2 regions of the Catellatospora sp. TT07R-123 genome follow, and region 2 is predicted to be linked to the other one. Evidence: riboswitches for the same ligand, from Rfam matches in the RefSeq annotation. Region 2 holds a riboswitch; the other holds the start of a gene.

Region 1 (3,718 bases), on a different contig from region 2:
TTCTGCTGCTGGGCCAGGAAGGCGCGTGCCTTGCCGAGCTGCGCGGCGTACGTGTCGGCGCGCAGCGACAGGCCCTGCACCGCCAGCGCGGTGGAGTTGGTCGAGTCACCGGCCGCGCCCGGGAAGCCGCCGTGCGCCTTCTGCTGCCCGGCGATCCAGGCCAGGGCCGCGTCCACCGCCGAGTCGTGGCCGCCCGCCAGGACCAGGGCCATCGCGGCCATCGCGGTGCTGTCGACGTCGCGGTCCTGGTCGGTCGCCGGGATCAGGCTCGGGAACGATCCGTCGGCGCGCTGGAGGCCGAGCAGGAACGTGACCGGGCTCGCCGCGTCGGCGGCCCGCCCGGCGCGCAACTGCGCGACCACGCCGAGGACCTGCCCGAACGTCGAGGTGGCCCAGGCGTAGTTGCCGGGTCCGGCGCAGCCGGCGGCCTCGTCGGTCTTCGCGCAGGTCACGTCCTTGAGGGCGGCGATCAGGTCGTGACCGCCGAAGGCGCCCGGGTCGTACCCGGTGACCTGCGCCAGCACGGCGACCTTGCCGATGGCGCCGCCGGAGGCGAACTCGGTGCCGATGCCGAGCCAGGCGTCGACGGTGAACCCGCCGTCGCCGACGACCCCGCCGGTGCGGATGAACTCGGTGACCGCGCGCAGCCGCGCGTCGTCGGACCCGGTCGCGGCCAGCGCGAACGCCCCGTCGATGCTCAGGCCGAAGTCGGGGAACCCGGGAAACGACTCGTAGTAGCGGCCGTCCTGGAGATTGGCCGGGGCGACCAGGTATGCCACACCTTTGGCCAGGTCGGGGCCGGACTCCGCCGGGGCCTGCGCGAGCGGGCGGGCGGCGGCGGGGGCCGCGACGGCGAACGCGGCGACGGCGGCGAGCAGGGCGGCGGCCGCGCGGCGGCGGATGACGGGCATGAGGGCTCCCGGGGGTGAGCGGCGCTGGCGCGGACACCGACCGCCCGCGGAAACGCTGCCCCGGGTGCTCAGGCTCCGCGCCGTGGACCACGACGACGCTGGTGGTTTGCTGCGTTCCAGCCAGGTAATCCGACTCGTCCAAAAAGGACCTACGGCTGCGGGCCAGTGCCGGGATTCGACCGGCTTCCCCTGAGGTGCTGGAACGCAGCCATCCGACCACATGTGGTCTGCAAGCGTCAACGCGGGGGCGGTGTCACGTACGCAACTCGCGCGAAACCGGGGGCATGGCTTAGCGTGAGGTCGTCATCGCGTAGGGGAACCCGGTGTGAGCCCGGGGCTGACGCGCAACGGTATGGACGCGACCACCATCACGTCCGGAGCCCGAACACCTGCCGGTGACGCTCCACCCTGCGGATACCGTCCACGCGTCTTGGGCCCGGCCGCCTCGCTCCAGGTCTGGCGAAGACCGGGCGAGGCACGCCGCTCCCATGGCGCCCAGAAGGAGTGCCATGTCCCCCTTTCACGTCCCGGCCGCCGCGTGCGCCGGGCCGGCGCGGGCCTCGCGATCGCCCTCGCCCTCCTGGCCCGGTGCCAGGCTTGTACCGCCGGCCGCCACGGGCCGCCGGCAGCGATACGAAGGCAATCAGCCGGCCCCGGCCGGCGGCATGACCCACGGCGCCTGACTCCACTTTCGACACTGGCCCCGGCATGCCGCCGCGGGCCGGAAAGGCACACCCATGATCCGCACCATCGTGCGGCGGCTAGCCGTGCTCACCGCCGCCACCGCCGCTCTCGCCCTGGTCGCCACCGCTCCGGCCGCCGCCGCCCCGACCCTGAACCGGGCCGACGCGGCGGCGGGCTGGCTGGCCCGCCAGCTCGTCGACGGCGAGCGCTTCGAGGTCGTGTTCGACGGCGTCGCCTACGCCGACCAGGGCCTGACCATCGACGCGGTGTTCGCGTTCGCCGCCTCGAAGACCGGCGGCAGCTACCGCGACGCCGCCCTGTCGTGGCTGGCCGAGCCGGGCACGCTCACCGGGTACATCGGCGACGGCACCGAGGCGTACGCCGGGGCCACCGCCAAGCTCGCGCTGGCCGCCGAGGTCACCGGCGCCGATCCGGCCGCGTTCGGCGGCGTCGACCTGGTCACGCGGCTGCGCGGCCTCCAGGCGACCTCGGGCCGGTTCAGCGACCGGTCTGCCTGGGGCGACTTCAGCAACTCGTTCACCCAGTCACTGGCCGTCATCGCGCTGGACCGCACGGCCGCGGGCGCACCCGCCTCGGCGGTGTCGTACCTGGCCGGGACCGCCTGCGCCGACGGCAGCTTCCCGCTCTACCTGGAGCAGCCGGTCTGCACCGGCGACGTCGACGCGACCGCGCTGGCGGTGCAGGCGCTGCGGGCCGCGGGCGACCACGTCCACGCGTACGGCGGCCTGACCTGGCTGGTCGCCCAGCAGCAGGCCGACGGCGGTTTCGCCTCGGCCGGGGTCGCCAACGCCAACAGCACCGGTCTGGCCGCCCAGGCGCTGCAGTCCAGCGGCCGCCTGCTGGCGGCGGCCAAGGCCCGCACGTTCCTGCGCGGGCTCCAGGTCGGCTGCGCCGGTGCGGCCGCCGACCGGGGCGCGATCGCGTACACGGCCGGGGCCTTCGACCCGGCGACCGCCCCGCGCGCGACCGCGCAGGCCGTGCTCGGCCTGACCGGCCGCGGCTACGCCGACCTCGACGCGGCGGGTTCCAGCCCGGCCGCCCCCACCCTCGCCTGCCCGTGAAAGGACCCGTCATGAACCGCCGTCTCGGCCGGGCGCTGACCGCCCTGCTCAGCATGCTCACCCTGTCCACCGGCGCCGTGCTGGTGCAGGCTCCCGCCGCGCACGCGGCCGCCTGCTCCGGCAGCACCGGCGTCACCGTCGTCGTCGACTTCGCCTCGCTGGGCGGCGGCGTCGTCACCGCGTGCGCGCCCGGCGACCCGACCAGCGGCCTGACCGCGCTGACCGGCGGCGGGTTCACCGTCGCCGGCACGCAGCGCTGGGGCCTGGCGTTCGTCTGCCGCATCAACGGGCTCCCGACCGCCGCGCAGCAGGCGTGCGTGAACACGCCGCCCGCGACGGCGTACTGGTCGTACTGGCACGCCAGCACCCACGGCGCCGCCTGGACGTACAGCTCGTCGGGCGCCAGCAGCTACAACCCGGCGCCGGGCACCGTCGAGGGCTGGGCCTTCGGCGCGGGCGCGGCACCGTCCATCACCGCACCCTGACCGCACCCTGACCGGCGGGTGGTCGGCGGCGTCCCGCGCCGCCGACCACCCCATGAGCGGAAACCACGAGTGGGTATGCCCAAAGCACCGCCCCCGCGCCGCGCCACTGTGGACGGCGAAGAGTTCATCCTGCTCAGCCCCGAGGAGTACGAGCGCCTCGACGCGTCCCGCCGCCAGGTCGGCGCCGCCCTGGCCCGCGTACGGCAGGTCAGCCACGCACTGGGCACCGCCCGCGCGGCCCTGACCGCCGTCGACACCGCCCTGGCCGCCGAGCCCTGCACCTGCGCCGACACGGGGACCTGCCCGGTCTGCCGCATCCGTGCCGCCAGGGACACCGATCCGTGATCCGGCGCTGGTCACGCAACGGGCCAGCGGCTGTTGCGGGCCTCCGCTACCGTACGCGGTCATGGAATTCACGGGGCCGTTCTTCGCACTGTTCTTCGTGGTGCTGCTGGTCATCGGCGGGGTCGTCGTCTGGGGCGCGATCCAGGGCAGCCGGAAGGTGGCCCGTTCGCAGGAGCTGCGCGAGGTGGGCCGGGTGACCACCGGCACCGTG
Region 2 (3,718 bases):
AGGAGTAGACCTCGCGGATGGTGTCCACGTTGCGCTGGAGCAGGTACGTCTGGATCGCGGCGAGGAAGCTGGAGACGGCGACCCCGGCCAGGATCAGCGTCGCCGATGACCGGTCCCGGCCCCCGGCCATGCCGAGCAGGTAGGTGACCAGCACGGCCCCGCCCGCGCCGAGGAAGGCGGCGGGGGCGAGCAGGGCGCGGTTGTCGTACGCGATGGCCATGGTGGCGCCGAGTCCGGCCCCCGCCGCGACGCCGAGCAGGTACGGGTCGGCCAGCGGGTTGCGGAAGACGCCCTGGTAGCAGCCGCCGGCCAGGGCCAGCATCGCCCCGACGAGCAGCCCGAGCACCGCGCGCGGCAGCCGCAGCTCGGTGATGATCGCGATCTCACGCGGGTTGAGCCCGGAGTTCAGCCGTACCCCCGGGATGAGGTTGAGCAGCTCGATCGCGACCGACCCGGGCGGCAGCGACACCGGCCCGAACGCCACCCCCGCCACCAGCGCGACGACCACGGCGCCGACCCCCGCCGCCAGCCACCCCGCCCGCAACCCCGCAGTCCGCACACTCACCTCGAAATCAGTCTGTCGTCGATCATGAACTTATGGCCGGGACGCGCCGTCGAGCCGTGCCATAAGTTCATGATCGACGCGGAGAAAGGGGCCGGGGCCCGGGGCCGGCCTAGGCGGCGGGGATGGTGGCGGTGGCGGTGGTGATGGCGCGGATGAGGTCGACGATGCGGGGGCCCCAGCGGGAGGCGATGTCGTCGTCGAGGGCCACCACCTGGTTCTTGGTGACGGCGGTGATGGTGGACCAGCCGGCGCGGGCCTTGACGGTGTCGGCGTTCTGGGTGCAGCACTTGGTGTCGGCGAGGAAGATCAGGTCGGGGTTCGACTTGACCAGGGATTCCGCCGTGAGCTGGGGGTAGCCGGTGCCCTTGGTGTCGGCGGCGTCGGCGACGTTGGTGAGGCCGGCCAGCGTGAACAGGGAGCCGATGAACGTCTTCGAGGTCACCGAGTACAGCGTCGGGTCGAGCTCGTAGTAGTAGGTCAGCGGCTTGCTGCGCTGCGGCAGGTCCTTGACCAGCTTCGCGATGTCGTCCTTCATCTGCTGCGCCACGGCGGCGGCCTGGTCGGCGTGGCCGGTCAGCTTGCCCAGGTCCTTGAGCTGGGCGTACGAGTCCTCCAGCGTCACCGCGGCCGGGGCCAGGAACACCGGGATCTTCAGCGCGGTCAGCTGGGCCACCACGTTGTTGGCGTCGCCGCTGAGCACGACCAGGTCGGGGCTCTTGGCCGCGATCGCCTCGGCGTTGGGCTGGAAGCCCGACAGGTCGGTCTTCGGCACCCCGGCCGGGAAGTTCGACTGGTCGTCGACGGCGGTGACCTGGCCGCCCGCGCCGACGGCGTACAGCATCTCGGTCGCGGTCGGCGACAGCGAGACGATCTTCACCGGCTGGGCGGGCAGGGTGACCGAACCGACCGTCACCGGGTATGCGGCGGCGGCGCTGGACGGGCTGGGAGTGGCGGCCGGGTCCTCGGTGGTGGCGCAGGCGGCCAGCGCGGCGACGAGGCCGGCGGCGGCGAGCGCGCCGAGGGCGCGGCGGCGGAAACGGTGCTGGAACACGGGTGATCCTCCTGTCGGTCGAGGTAGGTCTTCGCCGACAGGGCTGGGATCGAGAAAAGGGGCGCCCGGTCTGCGAGACGCCCTTCCTCGAGAGCGTTGTTCGCGACCGTCGCAGGCGACCTGGCTTGCCCACCCCTGGCGGGGCGGGATCACAGTTGCGGGACAGCGCCGGGTTCGCACCGGCTTCGCTGCGGAGCGGTCAGCGACACGCTAGTACATGCCGCTGCCCGCACCGCAAACGTGCAGTCACGAGTGTGACTTCTCCGGCTCCGCCTCGGCGGGGACGTCGTCGCCCGCGAGCGCCGCGCGGAGGTGCTCCTTCTGCTCCCGGCGGCGGTCCACCGCGCCCTCGACCTGGGCGGACACGTCGTCGCGCAGGTTGCGCAGCAGGAACCAGCCCGCGGCCGCCGACACCACGATGGCGATCATCAGCTTGACGGGCAGGCTTATGACGGGGACGAACCACAGGGCCGCGAAGACGGCCAGGAACAGGCCGAGCCTGGCCAGGGTGTACTTGACAGCAGCACTCACCCGACCAGGGTATCGGCAAGTCAGCGATTCACGAACGCAAGGCCCGTGTGCCACACCACGGCGTAGACCACGGTCGCGACCAGCGCGCCGAGGGCACCGGAGACCAGCGCGGGCAGCCCGGCCGCGAAGCCCGTCGCGAGCACGCCCAGGCCGACCCCGACCACGGCCGCCAGCAGCGCGGTGGGCAGCCGGGCGGACCAGTCGCGGGCCGCCCGGAACTGCTCGACGAAGATCATCGCCGGGAAGACCGCGGCCAGCCAGCCGTTGAGCGAGCCGAAGCGGCCCAGCCCGAGCAGGGCGAAGACCCCGTCGAAGACGGCCATGGCCGCCACCGACAGCAGCACGCCGACCACCGTGTACGCGAGCAGATCGGTCAACGCGACGATCTTGCCCGACTCGTCCCGCTGGGGACCGCGGACCGCGGACTCGGCCACGCTCAGGCCCAGACCTGCTGCGGTTCGGCGCGGCGCTCGGCCAGGCTCTGCGGCCGGCCGTACTCGCGCACGACCTGGTAGCGGGTGTCCCGCTCGACCGGCTGGAAGCCGGCGTCCCAGATCAGGTGCAGCAGGTCGTCGCGGTGCATGGTGTTCGGCGTGCCGTACGAGTCGGCGTCGTGCGTGATCTTGTATTCGACCACCGAGCCGTCCAGGTCGTCGACGCCGAAGTTCAGCGACAGCTGCGCCACCGACAGGCCGTGCATGACCCAGAAGCACTTGACGTGGTCGAAGTTGTCCAGCATCAGGCGCGACACCGCGAACGTCTTGAGCGACTCGGCGGGCGAGGCCATCGTGGTGCGGGCCTGGATCCGGTTGCGGACCTTGCCGTCGGCGCTGTCGTGGAAGTCGTGCTGGTAGCGCAGCGGGATGAAGACGGTGAAGCCGCCGGTCTCGTCCTGCAGCTCGCGCAGGCGCAGCACGTGGTCGACGCGGTGGCGCGGCTCCTCGATGTGGCCGTACAGCATCGTCGAGGGGGTGCGCAGGCCCTTGCTGTGCGCCAGCCGGTGGATGCGCGACCAGTCCTCCCAGTGGCAGGCGTGGTCGACGATGTGCTGCCGGACCTCCCAGTCGAAGATCTCGGCGCCGCCGCCGGTCAGCGACTCCAGGCCCGCCTCCATCAGCTCGTCGAGGATCGCGTCGGCGGTCAGGCCGGAGATCTTCTCGAACCACTGCACCTCGGTCGCGGTGAACGCCTTCAGCTTGACGTTCGGCAGCGCCTGCTTGAGCTCCTTGAGCACGCGCGGGTAGTAGCGCCACGGCAGCGTCGGGTGCAGACCGTTGACGATGTGCAGCTCGGTGAGCTGCTCGTCCTTCATCTCCAGCGCCTTGGCGACGGCCTGCTCCACCCGCATGGTGTAGGCGTCCTTCTCACCCGGCTTGCGCTGGAACGAGCAGTATGCGCAGCTCGCCGAGCAGACGTTCGTCAGGTTCAGGTGCCGGTTGACGTTGAACATCACCCGGTCGCCGTTCTTCTCCGTCCGAACGTGGTGGGCCAGGCGTCCCAGCCAGGCGAGATCGTCACTCGCGTACAGAGCCTCGCCGTCCTCGCGCGTCAGGCGCTCTCCGGCATAGACC

Evidence for each region. Region 2 has a riboswitch for cobalamin ahead of Cs7R123_RS39265 (ABC transporter substrate-binding protein). Riboswitches for the same ligand answer to the same signal wherever they lie in the genome.
Region 1: linked by a shared signal. The riboswitch ahead of Cs7R123_RS06520 (prenyltransferase/squalene oxidase repeat-containing protein) and the one ahead of Cs7R123_RS39265 (ABC transporter substrate-binding protein) in region 2 are both predicted to bind cobalamin.

Annotation. Positions count from the first base shown of each region.
Region 1 covers NZ_BNEM01000001.1:1,553,929-1,557,646, forward strand. The annotation lists gene Cs7R123_RS06520 (prenyltransferase/squalene oxidase repeat-containing protein) at 1-911, opposite strand, end outside; cobalamin riboswitch at 1,013-1,138, opposite strand; cobalamin riboswitch at 1,172-1,323, shown strand; gene Cs7R123_RS06525 (peptidase) at 1,649-2,677, shown strand; gene Cs7R123_RS06530 (hypothetical protein) at 2,731-3,162, shown strand; gene Cs7R123_RS06535 (hypothetical protein) at 3,238-3,507, shown strand; gene Cs7R123_RS06540 (DUF3592 domain-containing protein) at 3,569-3,718, shown strand, end outside.
Region 2 covers NZ_BNEM01000002.1:4,355,294-4,359,011, forward strand. The annotation lists gene Cs7R123_RS39260 (iron ABC transporter permease) at 1-565, opposite strand, end outside; gene Cs7R123_RS39265 (ABC transporter substrate-binding protein) at 675-1,616, opposite strand; cobalamin riboswitch at 1,713-1,862, opposite strand; gene Cs7R123_RS39270 (DUF4229 domain-containing protein) at 1,863-2,147, opposite strand; gene Cs7R123_RS39275 (hypothetical protein) at 2,168-2,581, opposite strand; gene mqnE (aminofutalosine synthase MqnE) at 2,584-3,718, opposite strand, start outside.